Regions from separate parts of the Paraburkholderia sp. BR10141 genome, predicted to be linked through region 2. Evidence: predicted binding sites of a transcription regulator. Region 2 holds the regulator's gene; each other region holds the start of a gene.
The links. The regulator LexA, encoded in region 2, represses DNA repair genes until DNA is damaged. The targets are predictions, from matches to a motif close to ACTGTATNNNNATACAGT.

Region 1 (4,440 bases), on a different contig from region 2:
AACCAGACGTACCCAGATCGATACCATCGTCGAAGCGATAGGAAAGGCGCAGCATTCGGTTTTGTTCTGCCTCTTCATGCCGACAGACGAACCGCTTCGCGACGCCTGCTTTGCCGCCGGCGACAAGGGGCTCATGATGTTCGGCCTCGTCAACAATATCAGCGGAAAGTCCGCTGAGAATGCGCAAGAGGCGCAAAAAGCGGGAGAGGCAGTGAGTACGACTGCGCTGGCAAACCTCGCGCTCTATCATCGAAGCAGGGAAAACCGCGACGTCATCGATGCATCGTACTTTTCCCCGGCGACCGTGCCTGAAGGTTTCGAACCCGAGCTCCGCCTCTTTCCCGGCGAAGTCGCGCCCAGTTACGCGCCGGTCATCATCCACCATAAGTTCATCGTCATCGACGCCGAAGGAGACAATCCGATTGTCTACACGGGCTCGGCCAACATGAGCAACAACTCCGAGCATTTCAACGACGAGAATCTGCTCGAAATAAAAGACAAGCGAATCGCCGCCATTTACCTCGCTGAATTCATGCGGTTGTACGAGCACTATCGTGCGCGCGCCGTTGGCATCGAGGAGCAGCAGCATAGAACCGTGCAACGGCTGTTGCTGCAGCCCGACCGCAAGTGGGCCGACAAGTATTACAAGGCGAATAGTCCGGAGGAGAAGGCGCGGATTGCGTTGGCATCGGAGCCGGCCAGTTGATGCATTCGCTTCTGTGTTTGCGAAGTCACCGCGCACGCCTCGCACGACGAGGCGGCTGCGCGTTGCCGGCTAAAAATCCAGCGTGAACTGAGGCGACTCGTTACTGGAAGCTTCTCCGGTGTGTTGGAGGTTGCCGGCCTTCACCCCTAGCAGCCTGATGGATTTGACGAGTTCGACTCTTTTCAGGCACTCAGTCGCCGCGCGCCGCAATGCTTTCGCGTCATCAATAGGCTCAGGAAGCGTGACGTCACGCGTGACAGTCTTGAAGTCATTAAAGCGCAGCTTGATGCCGATCTTCCTGGCCAGATAGCCTTTTCGCTGGAGGTCGAGCGCCACCTGTTCGCATAGGCGGGTAAACGCTGCGCCCAGTTCCTGTCGATGCCGCACCGCGTGCAGATCGCGCTCGAATGTGGTTTCGCGACTCATCGAGACGGGCTCGCTATACGTCACCACCGGCCTGTCATCTAGTCCGTGTGAAACTCTGCGAAGCCACGCCCCGTAGCTTCGTCCGAAGTTTTCGATGAGCCAGTGCTCGTCGCGCGCAGCGATCTCACCGATGGTCGTGATTCCAAAAGACGCAAGCTTGGCGGCCGCCTTGGGGCCGACACCGTTGATCTTGTTTGCGGCCATTGGCCAAATCCTGGATTGCACGTCCTCCGGCGTCAGGATTGTGATTCCGTCCGGCTTTTGCATATCGGAGCACAGCTTGGCGAGCAGCTTGTTTGGCGCGATACCGACGGAGCATGTGAGATTGGTTGCTTCGAAGACGGCGGATTTCAACTTGCGCGCGATTGCCTCCGAATCGCCATTCGTGAGTGAAACGTCTGCGTAGACCTCGTCGATTCCAACGTCTTCCATGTTCGAACTGATTGACCGGACGGCATCCTTGAACAGTCGCGAGTACGTTCGGTAGAGGTCGAAATTCACTGGAAGGAGAATCGCATCTGGCGCTAACCGGGCGGCTTTCATGGCGGGCATTCCGGAATGAACGCCGAGCGCGCGAGCCTCGTAGGTCGCGGTCGTCAGGACACCTCTGCCCACATAGTCGCGCAGGCGCGAGAATTCGCGAGTGCCGTCCGGCTTCGTTCGGGGCGTATCCGAGCGACGGCCAGCAACCACCATGGCTTGGCCTCGTAGCTCCGGATACTGCGAAAGTTCACACGACGCAAAGAATGCGTCCATGTCGATGTGGGCTATGCGCCGATCATCTGGCATGCCTTGGTACTCAAAAATAGCTCTCGATGGCTCCGCGCGACCGGCACGCTACTCATCATCGGGTATGGCGGCAGGAGCAGCGGGACGACGGCACCGTGCGTCCTGTGGAAAATTGAATGGAACTGTACATTTATACAGTCACTTTGTCAGGATACTGGAGCTGATTCGGAGATATTTTTTTGAGTGCGGAGATGTTCGCAAACGGCTCTTCCGCGGACGCCGCCGCTCTGACTGTGGAATCCAAAAAAAGCCCGCCATGCGGCGGGCTGTTGCGAACAGGCTGGTGGAGCAGCCTGTCATGTTTCAGTCCTGGCGCGGGTGCAAACGCCGGTAGACGCTCCAGATCGCCACGGCGGCGATCACGACGACAGCGGTGAGAATAAGCATGTTCAGTCCTCCGGTTGCTTGTCTGTTTGGTAATGCTTCAATGCTACGGAGCTTGGGTGCGCGCGAGGAGTGGCGCGACGTCGCGAATGGAATACCTGGTCGAATTCTGGTCCGCTACTGATTCCGCCTTCAAACGTCTTCAGGAGCGAGGGTTCGCGAGCAGGCCCCGAATTACATGGCATCGACCGTCCGGTTTACTTTGCATGCGAACTACCTATATACTTCGCATGCAAACTAAATTTCAGGAGAGCACATGAGCGCGGAGATTCACGTCGAACAAGCCGATGGCATTCTGACGATTACGCTGGCCCGACCGGACAAGAAGAATGCATTGACGAACGAGATGTATGGCACGCTGGCAGACATCATCGAGAATGCGGAGCACGACAGCGATGTCAGCGTATTGCTGCTGCAAGGGGACGGAGACATGTTCACCGCGGGCAACGATGTGGGCGAGTTCGCAGCCATTGCATCGGGGAAGGGGCCCAGTGAGCGACACGTGCATCGCTTTTTGCACGCCCTGGCGAAGTCGAGCGTGTCCATCATCGCGGCGGTTCAGGGCAAGGCGGTCGGTATTGGCACGACGCTTCTACTGCACTGCGACTACGTCCTGCTCGCGCCAGACGCAGAACTGATCACGCCGTTCGTCAATCTCGCGCTCGTCCCCGAGGCGGCGTCCAGCTACCTGCTTCCGCTGCGCGTCGGCCACGTGCGGGCGTTCGAGATGTTTGCGCTGGGCGAGCCGCTCGACGCGCAAACCGCTGTCGCGTGGGGTCTCGCCAACAAGGTCTGCGCAAAGGATCAACTACGCGACGACGCACGCAGGATGGCGGAAAGAATCGCCGCCAAGCCGGCCGGTTCACTGAGCGCCATGAAAAAGCTGATGCGCGAAGCCGAAACCCTGGTTGCGCAAATGGACAGCGAGAGCGCGAAGTTTCAGGAGCGGCTGACGAGCGCCGAGGCAAGAGAGGCATTCGCGGCCTTTGCCGAGAAGCGCAAGCCGGACTTCGCGAAGGTTGCCCGGCACTAGCCAGTGCCTTGCTGGCCGGCCACGGTCGAGGTTACGCGTCGCCGTCTTCGGCGAGCGGAAACCTGGTCTGCAGGCTGGTCAGCCACCGCGCTACGACGTCGATCTCCGCTTCCGTAAATCCTTCGGTCAATCGGGCGTTCAAGTCTTTCATGCGAAGCTTCGACTTTTGGCGCGCGGTACGTCCTGCTTGCGTCAACCACAGGCGCGACACCCGGCCATCGGTCTCGTCAGCCCGACGTTCGATCAACCCTGCCTTTTCTGTCCGGTCAGCGAGACCGCTCATGCCTGGTGCGCCCAGATCCAGCGCAGCAGCGGCTTCGCTCATGAGTGCGCCGTTGCGATCACCCAAAAAAAACAGCAGCCCGGCCTGGGCTGCTGTGACGCCGCCTCCGGCCGCGCGTGTTTGCGACCACCGTTGCAGCCGGCGCTGTCCGACGTTCAATAGATAGACGAGGCGATGTTTCATTTCCGCGCAGATAACATTGTGCGATTTAGTTCGCGTGCGAATTATATCATGCGGTGATCGACCCTTTCGAAAGGGCGCGAAGACGTTCAATGGCTTGCGGCCGTCGCGACAATCCCACTGGCCACGAACGGCTGATTGAGCACGGGTACACCCGCCTCTTGGACCCACGGCGTGGTGGTGAGGTCCGTGCATGCGGGAACGCCTTGCAGCAGGCCCAGCTTCGCGAGTATCAGCGTGGCGGAGCACGTGCTCCGAGCAGCTGGCGCGTTGGGTCGAGCCGGAGTTGAGACATCAGCGCAGCATGGACTGGCGACGGCGGCTATTGAACGGCGCGCGGGATGACGAAATGCGTCTGGCAGGGCCGATCATGAATGAAAAAACACCCCAAAGATTGGATCGACGTCCAACTCTTGGGGTGCAATTCACTAGCCAGGATTTCTTTGTCGGGGCAATGCGTCCACGACCCCGAGCTTCTGAACCTGCTATTAGAACCGGTGGTACATGCCAATGTTGGCTTGAACCTGGTTGCCGCCCGACGCCGTGTTGCCGAAGTCAGCAGCCGAAGCCTGAGCGCCCTGAGCATGAACGTAGGCACCCATGACGTATACCGACGTGAGCTTCGACAGCGCGTACGTA
Region 2 (4,440 bases):
CGAAGCACTCGCCGGGAACGACGTCGAACGACAGGCCGTTGACGACCGTCCTGTCTCCATAATGTTTGATGACCTGCTCGAATTCGATGGCGGGTGCGGGCATGGACCGGTTGAACGTGAGTCGATCGGGCATCGCGCGAGTCGCTCGAAGTACCGAACGAAAAATCGCACGAAACGAGGCGGCCCATTTTAGTGCATTGCTGCGTGGCGGGTCGGGCGTCGCTCACAAGTGTTTTGACGACGCACGAGGTAAATGCATGTCGCGGCAAGCATCCAGCACTGTGCAAGATGCGTGCGCCGATTGGGACGTGCCTGGCGTTTTTCGATGCACACCTGGCGTTTTCCAGCCCTTGCGTGTGGAATTGCGGCGCACCATCATGAGAATCGCACAGCCTGCAAATCACGCGGGCGGGGAGAAGCGATCATGGCGAGCTATAAAAAAATTCTGCTCTGTTACGACGGCTCGCGCGAAGGCCGCAAGGCGCTGCGGTGCGGCGCCGATCTTGCACTCGATCTGCAGGCCGAGACGCACTTGCTCTCGGTCGTCGACATGCGTTCGACGATCGCCCAGAGCGCCGGCCTGTTGACCGACGTGGCCTGCGGCCGCTTCGAGGAAACGGCGCGCGAGATTCTTCAGGAAGGCGTGGACTGGCTAACTGAGCGCGGCGTGCGCGCTCAGGGGCATTTCGCGTTCGGTCATCCGATCGACGAAATCGCGAATCTGGCCAACGAGCTGAATGCCGACCTCGTGGTGGTGGGCCACCGCTGCCGCACAGGGCTCTCGCGTTGGTGGATGGGCGCCGGCAACACGCCGCTGCTCGACCGCGTTTCGTGCAGCATTCTCGTGGCGTGTTCGTCGGCGGCTGAGGAAAAGCAGCAGCAAGCCGCCGCGTAGGGGATCAAGCGGGCCGGCTCGACTGGAACCGGCCTGTTAGCGCTGCCACTGCCGATCTGTCTCAGTTCGAGACGTTTCCTTCGCTTAGCTCGACCGCCGAGAGCTTCCACGAGAAGAGCCCGTGACGCTGCAGAATGGCGGCGTAGTGCTCGCCCGTACTGCCGCGGTCCCACGTGAGCGCGAACTCATTGAGGCCGCGATAGCCCGCCGTGGTCACCGGCCGCGCCTCGGGCGCGGGGGTGCCGGATACGGCCGGGGCCGGTGGCGCGGCGGAGGCGGGTGCCGATTGCGGCGGCTCTGCCGATTGCGCGGATGGCGCGCCGGATTCCGCTGGCGGCGGCGCGTGTGGCCGGTCGCCGGGCTTGCCCGTCGGCGGCATGCCATCGAGCAGGGCGGCCACGCCTTCCGGTGTGGCGTAGGCATCCACGAGCGGACTAATCAGTGCCGCGCCAATTACGGCGCCGAGGATCAGCAACGGATTGCTGCTGTGCTGCCCCTCGACGCGCCGGTGCAGCATCTCGCCCACCTGCTGTTTCAGGCTCAGGCGCAGCGCAGGGTAATCGACGTATTCGTTGAGCGCGACGGCGTCACGCGCGTCGGCCGCGGCTTTCATGTGTTTCACCGCGATATAGGGCGACGCATAGGCGTAGCCGATCGCGGCAACGACCATTGCGACGGCGACCGTGATCGCAACGGGCTTTTTCCAGCCTTGGGTCTTGCGCGGGGTAGAGAGAGATTCCGTCATCGGCATAGGGCAAATCGTTTAAACACGGTGTTGACCGCAAACCGGGCCAAACGATCCCGCCCGTAACCTCTTCTCACATTTGGGCAGCGTTGCTGCTTACTTCGCGAGTGCCGCGGGCAGGTCGCTGTGCTGCTCGGCGATGCAGCGGTCGATTGCGCGGCAAACCGCGTCGACCGTGCCGACTAGGATGAGCCGCGACGGACCCTGATAGACGCGCACGGGCGCGCGGCGCATGGGCTGTTCGGTGTTGAGCGTGCTGTTGAGCGACACGCGCGCAAACGCCGGCTGTGCCGAGGGCAGCACGGGCAGGTCGGCTGCGCTGGCCGCTACCATCTCAGGCGAGTCTTCGAAGAGCGAGCCGCTCAGTGCGGCAGCCGAATCGCGGACTTCGCGGACCGCGCACGAGGCGATTCCACGGAGATGGCGAAGGCGGCCGAATTGGCGGAAGGGCAGCAGGCGGGCAAGACGTTCCATGACTCTCTCCAGGTATGCGCAGATGGTGCGCAAACAATGTGCAAACCGCGCTCAGACGGATTCCTTAGAATTCGGTGGGGCGGATCAGCCCGACCGCGATGCCTTCGAGCGCGAATTCCGCGCTGCCGGCCTCCACGAAAATATTGTCGTAATCGGGGTTCTCGGCGATCAGCTCGAGCCCGTTCGGACGGCGCTTCAGGCGCTTGACGGTCACGTCGTCGCCGAGGCGCGCCACGATGATCTGGCCGTCTTTCGCTTCGGCCTTTTTCTGCACGGCGAGCAGGTCGCCGTCGAGGATGCCGGCGTCGCGCATGGAAAGGCCGCGCACCTTCAACAGGTAGTCGGGGCGGCTCGAGAAGAGCGCCGGGTCGCACATGTAGTTCTGCGAGATGTGCTCCTGCGCGAGGATCGGGCTACCCGCAGCGACGCGGCCGACGAGCGGCAGCGAGAGTTGCATGATGCTCGGGTGCGGGAGCGTGAACTGGTGTGGCAGGTCGTCGGGCCCCGGCACGAGGCGGATGCCGCGCGAGGCGCCCGCAGCCAGTTCGATCACGCCCTTGCGCGCCAGCGCACGCAGATGCTCCTCCGCGGAGTTGGCGGAGCTGAAGCCGAGTTCCGCCGCGATCTCGGCGCGCGTGGGCGGAAAGCCCGTGCGCTCGATGGCCCGGCGAACCAGATCGAAAACCTGCTGCTGTCGTGCGGTGAGTTTGGTCATGGCGCCACTGTATGTTTGAACAGGTAACTGTATTTTTATACAGTACTCGCCACTTTTCAAGTGTTACTTGAAGTTCATCGACTGAACGTTGCCATCAGGCCGTTTTCCCGTGTTTGCGCGGATGAAACCGCGCTCCAACAGCGACTTCCTCTGTCCTTACCACTTTTGCGTATTAAAAAATAAGAAAACATCATTTTTAATAATGTAAGGGGATCGCTAGACTGGCCTCCATCGTTAGCTGCAGTTTCATCAATGAGCGCAAACGAGCACACACGAGAACGGAGAACAGATAGATGGGCACGACACATACGGGGCGCGCGGGCTGGCTGAAAACACTGGCGGCAAAACTGGTCATCGGCGTTGCGCCGCTCGTCGGCGTCACGGCGATGGCGGCTATGGTGCCGCTGGCCGCTCACGCGGATACATCGCTGCTCAACGTCTCCTACGATCCGACGCGCGAGCTGTACCAGGACATCAACGAAGCCTTCATCAAGCAGTGGAAGGCGAAGACGGGCGAAACGCTCACCATCAAACAGTCGCATGGCGGCTCGGGCGCACAGGCGCGCTCGGTGCTCGACGGTCTGCAGGCCGACGTCGCGACGCTCGCGCTGGCATGGGACATCGACGCGCTCGCCAACAAGGGCATCGTCGCGAAGGACTGGCAAAAGCGCCTGCCCGACAACGCCTCGCCATACACGTCGACCATCGTGTTCCTCGTGCGCAAGGGCAACCCCAGGCACATCAAGGACTGGGACGATCTGACCAAGCCGGGTGTCTCGATCGTCACGCCGAATCCGAAAACCTCGGGCGGCGCGCGCTGGAACTATCTCGCGGCGTGGGCGTATGCGCTGCACCAGCCGGGCGGCAACGAGCAGAAGGCGAAGGACTTTGTCACGAAGCTCTACAAGAACGCGGGCGTGCTCGACTCGGGCGCGCGGGGAGCCACGACGAGCTTCGTGCAGCGCGGCATCGGCGATGTGCTGATCGCATGGGAAAACGAAGCATTTCTCTCGCTCAAGGAGTTCGGCCCGGACAAGTTCGAGATCGTGGTGCCTTCGGTGAGCATTCTGGCTGAGCCGCCGGTTGCCGTGGTGGACAAGGTCGTCGACAAGAAGGGCACGCGCAAGGAGGCCGAAGCCTACCTGCAGTTCCTCTATAGCGAAGAGGGCCAGGAGATCGCCGCGAAGAACTTCTACCGTCCGCGTTCGGACAAGGTCCCGGCGGCGCTCACGGCGAAGTTTCCGAAGCTCAAGCTCTACACGGTCGACGACACGTTCGGCGGCTGGCCCAACGCGCAGAAGACGCATTTCGCGGATGGCGGCGTGTTCGATTCGATCTATCAGCCGCAGTAAAGCTGTCGAGCAGTCAAGCAGCAGGCGGTCAAGCAGTAAGCGGTCCGCATAACGACGTGACCGCATAACAACGAAGCGCGCCTACGGGCGCGCTTTTCGGCGCGAATCTGCAACGCACGAATCGCGCAACCCATGTCTGGACGATGAGCATGACAACGTTTCGATTGCGCAAGCCCAGTGCGCTGCCTGGCTTCGGTTTGACGCTTGGCATCACGGTGGCCTATCTGAGCCTCGTGGTGCTCATTCCGCTTGCCGCCAC
Region 3 (4,440 bases), on a different contig from region 2:
CCGCGACCGTACCGGCCGGCCCCGCCCAACGCAGCATCGGTGGCGGCGCCGGCCGCGTCGTCAGCTACGTCGACGACAACGGCACGACCATCAACGCCTATGTGGGCAGCGCGGCCGGGACGGTCTTCGCGTACACGTGGCAGGGGCCGGCTCAGCCCAACGTGGGGGCGCTACTGGGCCGTTACGCAGCCGACTGGCGCAGCGCCGCCGCGGCGCTTCACGCCACCGGCCACAACGGCCTGCACGCTGCGCGCGTGGACGGCGCTCAGGTCGTGGTCGAGACGGCCGGCCACATGCGCGCCTACGTGGGACGCGCGTGGCTGCCCGCCGCACTTCCCGCTGGCGTGAGCGTCGGGGATCTCCAATGAAGGCCCGCTCCCGGCGCCTCGCCCTCGTCGCCCCCCTCGCGCTCTTCTCGCTTTGCGCCGCGCTCACCGCGTGCGGTGGCGGCGATGCCGGAACCGCGTCCGCGAGCACAGGCGCCGCGGAACCCGCCAGCGCCTCAACTCCCTCGAGCGCGCCGTCGACCGCCGGCACGAGCCGCACGATTCCGCAATCGACCACGCCCAATGTCGTGGCGGTCACGGTGGGCCCGACGCCCACCTCGACGCACAACATGCTGATGACGAGCGTCACGGTCTGCGTGCCGGGCACCGCGGACTGCGCGAGCGTCGACAACGTCCAGGTCGATACCGGCTCCCAAGGCCTGCGCCTGCTCGCTTCGGCGCTGCCGGCAGGCTTCTCGCTGCCCCCCGTGCCAGCCGGTGCGGGGGCCGACATCGCCGGCGAATGCGCCGTGTTCGGCACGGGCTACACGTGGGGCACGGTGCGCAGCGCCGACGTGAAGCTCGCGGGCGAGACTGCCGCTTCACTGCCGATCCAGTTGATCGCCGACCCGGCCGTGCCCGCGTCAGCGCCGGACGGCTGCGCCGGCAGCGGCCTCGCGATGAACAGCGCCGCCGCGCTGCGCTCGAACGGCATTCTCGGAGTCGGGCCGTTCAGCGCCGATTGCGGCGTGTCCTGCGTCAGGGCGGCAGCCACGCCGTGGTACTACGCCTGCCGCGCGAGCGGCTGCACGGCGAGCGCGCAACCGCTTGCGCAACAAGTCAGCAACCCGGTGGCGGGCTTTGCCACCGACAACAACGGCGTGATCATCGACCTGCCGCCCCTGGCCGACAGCGGCGCGTCCGGGGTGAGGGGGTCGATGATCTTCGGCATCGGCACGCAGGCGAACAACGCGCTCGGCAGCGCGACGGTGCTGCGCGCGAACTCGGGCACCGGCTATGTGAAGACGACGACATCGGACGGCACGGTCTACTCGCTGAGCTACCTCGACACGGGCTCGAACGCGCTGTACTTCAACAGCCCGACGATGACGCGCTGCGGGTTCTGGTATTGCCCGAGTTCGCCGGTCAGCCTCGGTGCGACGATAGCCGGCATCGACGGTGTGGGCGCTTCCGTGACCTTCGCGGTCGCAAGCTCGACGACGCTGCTCGCCACCGGCAACTGGGCCTTCAGCAATCTCGCTGGCTACAACGGTCGCGCGTTCGGCTGGGGACTGCCGTTCTTCTTCGGGCGCCGCGTGTTCACGGCGATCGCCTTGCAGGACACACCTGCAGGCAGCGGACCATTCTTCGCGTTTTGAACGCGCCGGCGATCACCGGAGTCTTATCAGCTACAAACGACGAAGGCCTCATGCGAGGCCTTCATGAGCGCAGAATGCGCCAACGACGGGTGCTGCCGTAGCAACGCCACGGCGAGCAGCGTGCGTTCGTTTTAATCGTTCGAGGCGTTCGGGTCGGGCGTGGTCTTCGCGAGCTTAGGCGGCGCGAGCCAGCGGAACGTCGCGAGGCCCGACTCGTTGAAGGTGCACTCCGCGGCCGCCGGTGTGCCGACGGCCTTCTTGATACCAAGCTTTGCGACCAGCGCGGCGACCGGCGTGGTCGGCTTGCCCTCTGGCGTGCCGCCTTGGGCGACCGGAGCGGTGGGAACCGAAATCGTGCCGGGCAGCGCCGCCGCCTGCACCATCGGCGCCGTGACCGTGGGCGCCTCGTTGGCGCCCTGCGCCGTGGTGGACGCCGCCGCCGATGCGGCCGATGCGGCCGACGCCGCCGACGCCGACGCCGACGCCGACGGCGCCGAGGCGACCACGGCGGCCGAAGCCGCGCCGTTCTCGAGCTGCCCTTCGACCACCACACGGGCGCCACGATACGTCGTCGCGCTATGCGTGACCTTGAGGTCGCCGAGCGTCGTCTCGGCAAGGCGGCTACGCATCGCCTCTTCGCAGGCGCTGGTGTTGCGGTACTGCGCCGCGCATCCCGCGAGCAGGGTGACGGCGGCCGCGAGGCCGGCGAAGCATGCGTTACGTGTGTTCATCGCTCATCCGATTTTCAGGCTGCGGCAATTGTAGCGTACGGGGCGGGGAATCCCTGACGGCGCTCGCGCCCACCTGCGACCCTGCTATCATCGCTGCTGTATATCCGTACAGTGCCACGCGTGCTTCCCGACTCTCCCGATCCGTTCTATTACCTCGCGAACTTCGAGCGTGCGCTAGCGTGGCTCGACGCGCGCTGCGCCGACCTCTTCGACGACGCCGAGCGCCGCTTCGCCGACGAATTCGTGCAGGTGCCGCAAGCATCTCGCGCGCTCTTCGTGCGCATGCTGATGCGTAAGGGTCCCTATTTTCGCGCCAGCCGGCTCGCGTACGACGAGATCGGCTGCCCGCGCGCGGCTGCGGCACCGCTCGTCGCGGCGGGTTGGCTCGACGACGCGCCCGCACTCGATCTCGGCGCGCTCGCCGCGCTCGTGACGAAAGCCGAACTGCAAGCGCTCGCCGAGCGACTTGGCATCGCGCTCGAAGCTCGCGCCACGCGCGCGGCAACGCTCGAGGCGCTCGATGCACACTATGCCGCCGCGCCCGAACCGCGCGACTGGCGTGCGTGGTTCCCGGCCTCGTCCGACACTGTGCTTTTGTTCGCGAGCGCCCCGCTCTGCGAGCGCCTGCGCCTGATGTTCTTCGGCAACCTGCATCAGGACTGGTCGGAGTTCGTGCTCGCCGACCTCGGCGTCTTTCGCTACGAAAGCGTGCCCTTCGATCACGCCTCGCGTGCGTTCCAGCGACGCGAGGACATCGACGCGTATCTGGCGCTGCGCGATTGCCGCGACGGACTCGAGAGCGCCGCCGAGACCCAGGACTTCGACGCTGCCGGCGCCATCACCGCAACACTCGCAGCACTCGACGCGCTGGCCCCGCGCACGCAAGCGAACGCCTGGCTGCGCGCTCGCCACGACAAGCTGCGTCACGCCGCGGGGCTCGCCGCCGAGCGCGCGGGCGAACCCGAACTCGCGTGGCGCGCTTATCTCGACTGCGCTCACCCTGAATCGCGTTACCGCCGCGTGCGTGTGCTCGAACAACTGAACCGACGCGAGGAAGCGCTGGCGCTCGCGCAGACCATCGCCGATGCGCCCGCAAACGAAGAGGAAGCGCAACGCGCGGCGCGCGCGCTCGGGCGTCTCGCGCGCACGCGGGCGAAGTCGAAGACGAGCGCCGGGCCGGGATTCGCGCAGCTCGAACTCGCGCTGCCCGCGGCGCCTGGCGCACTGCGCGTCGAGGAAGCCGCGCGCATCGCGCTCGCCGCGCCGCAAGCGCCCGTGTTCTATGTCGAGAACACGCTGATCAACGCGCTCTTCGGCCTGCTCTGCTGGCCCGCGCTGTTCGCGCCGATGCCAGGCGCGTTCTTCCACCCGTTCCAGCGCGGCCCCGCCGACCTGCACGCCGCCGACTTCGTCGCACGACGTGCTTCGCAGTTCGAAACATGTCTCGCCGAACTCGAAACGCACGCCTACCGCGAGTCGATTGTGCGCCGCTATGCGGAAAAATCCGGCATGCAGTCACCGTTCGTCGCGTGGCCCGCATTGAGCGACGAACTGCTCACGCTCGCCCTCGACTGCTTCCCCGCCGCTCATCTGCGCCTGTGGTTCGAGCGACTGCTGCGCGAACCCGTCGCGAACCGCTCGGGTCTGCCCGATCTCGTGCGCTTCTGGCCGCACGAGCGGCGCTACGAACTGATCGAGGTGAAAGGCCCCGGCGACCGCTTGCAGGACAACCAGCGCCGTTGGCTGGCCTATTGCGTGCAGTACGGCATGCCGGTTTCCGTATTGCAGGTGCGTTGGCCCAACCTGCCAGACGAAGCCGACGACAGCGCCGGCCAGGCGCTGCCCGCGCCATGAGCTACACGGTGGCCGTGCGCACGCTGTGCGAGTTCACCGCGAAGCGCGGCGACCTCGACTTGCGCTTCACGCCCTCGCCCGACGCAAGCGACGGCCGCGCCGGCCACGCCGCCATCGCCGCGCGGCGCCCGCCCGGCTACGAGACCGAGATCGCGCTTTCCGGCACGTTCGAATCGCTGAGCGTGCGCGGTCGCGCCGACGGCTACGATC

Region 1: a site for LexA is predicted at 2,043-2,060, ahead of dinB (DNA polymerase IV). Genes of this name have one in related genera too.
Region 3: a site for LexA is predicted at 2,472-2,489, ahead of ACOJB8_RS30785 (VRR-NUC domain-containing protein). Genes of this name have one in related genera too.

Annotation. Positions count from the first base shown of each region.
Region 1 covers NZ_JBMIQH010000008.1:132,927-137,366, reverse strand. The annotation lists gene ACOJB8_RS13835 (phospholipase D-like domain-containing protein) at 1-706, shown strand, start outside; gene dinB (DNA polymerase IV) at 776-1,921, opposite strand; gene ACOJB8_RS13825 (enoyl-CoA hydratase-related protein) at 2,562-3,338, shown strand; gene ACOJB8_RS13820 (MarR family winged helix-turn-helix transcriptional regulator) at 3,370-3,804, opposite strand; partial or broken gene ACOJB8_RS13815 (AraC family transcriptional regulator) at 3,894-4,105, opposite strand; gene ACOJB8_RS13810 (porin) at 4,290-4,440, opposite strand, start outside.
Region 2 covers NZ_JBMIQH010000023.1:35,629-40,068, forward strand. The annotation lists gene nodI (nodulation factor ABC transporter ATP-binding protein NodI) at 1-103, opposite strand, end outside; gene ACOJB8_RS27610 (universal stress protein) at 425-895, shown strand; gene ACOJB8_RS27615 (DUF2939 domain-containing protein) at 957-1,640, opposite strand; gene ACOJB8_RS27620 (hypothetical protein) at 1,737-2,114, opposite strand; gene lexA (transcriptional repressor LexA) at 2,179-2,829, opposite strand; gene ACOJB8_RS27630 (sulfate ABC transporter substrate-binding protein) at 3,123-4,181, shown strand; gene cysT (sulfate ABC transporter permease subunit CysT) at 4,331-4,440, shown strand, end outside.
Region 3 covers NZ_JBMIQH010000029.1:37,026-41,465, reverse strand. The annotation lists gene ACOJB8_RS30800 (DUF2844 domain-containing protein) at 1-368, shown strand, start outside; gene ACOJB8_RS30795 (DUF3443 domain-containing protein) at 365-1,645, shown strand; gene ACOJB8_RS30790 (hypothetical protein) at 1,777-2,376, opposite strand; gene ACOJB8_RS30785 (VRR-NUC domain-containing protein) at 2,497-4,230, shown strand; gene ACOJB8_RS30780 (ATP-dependent DNA helicase) at 4,227-4,440, shown strand, end outside.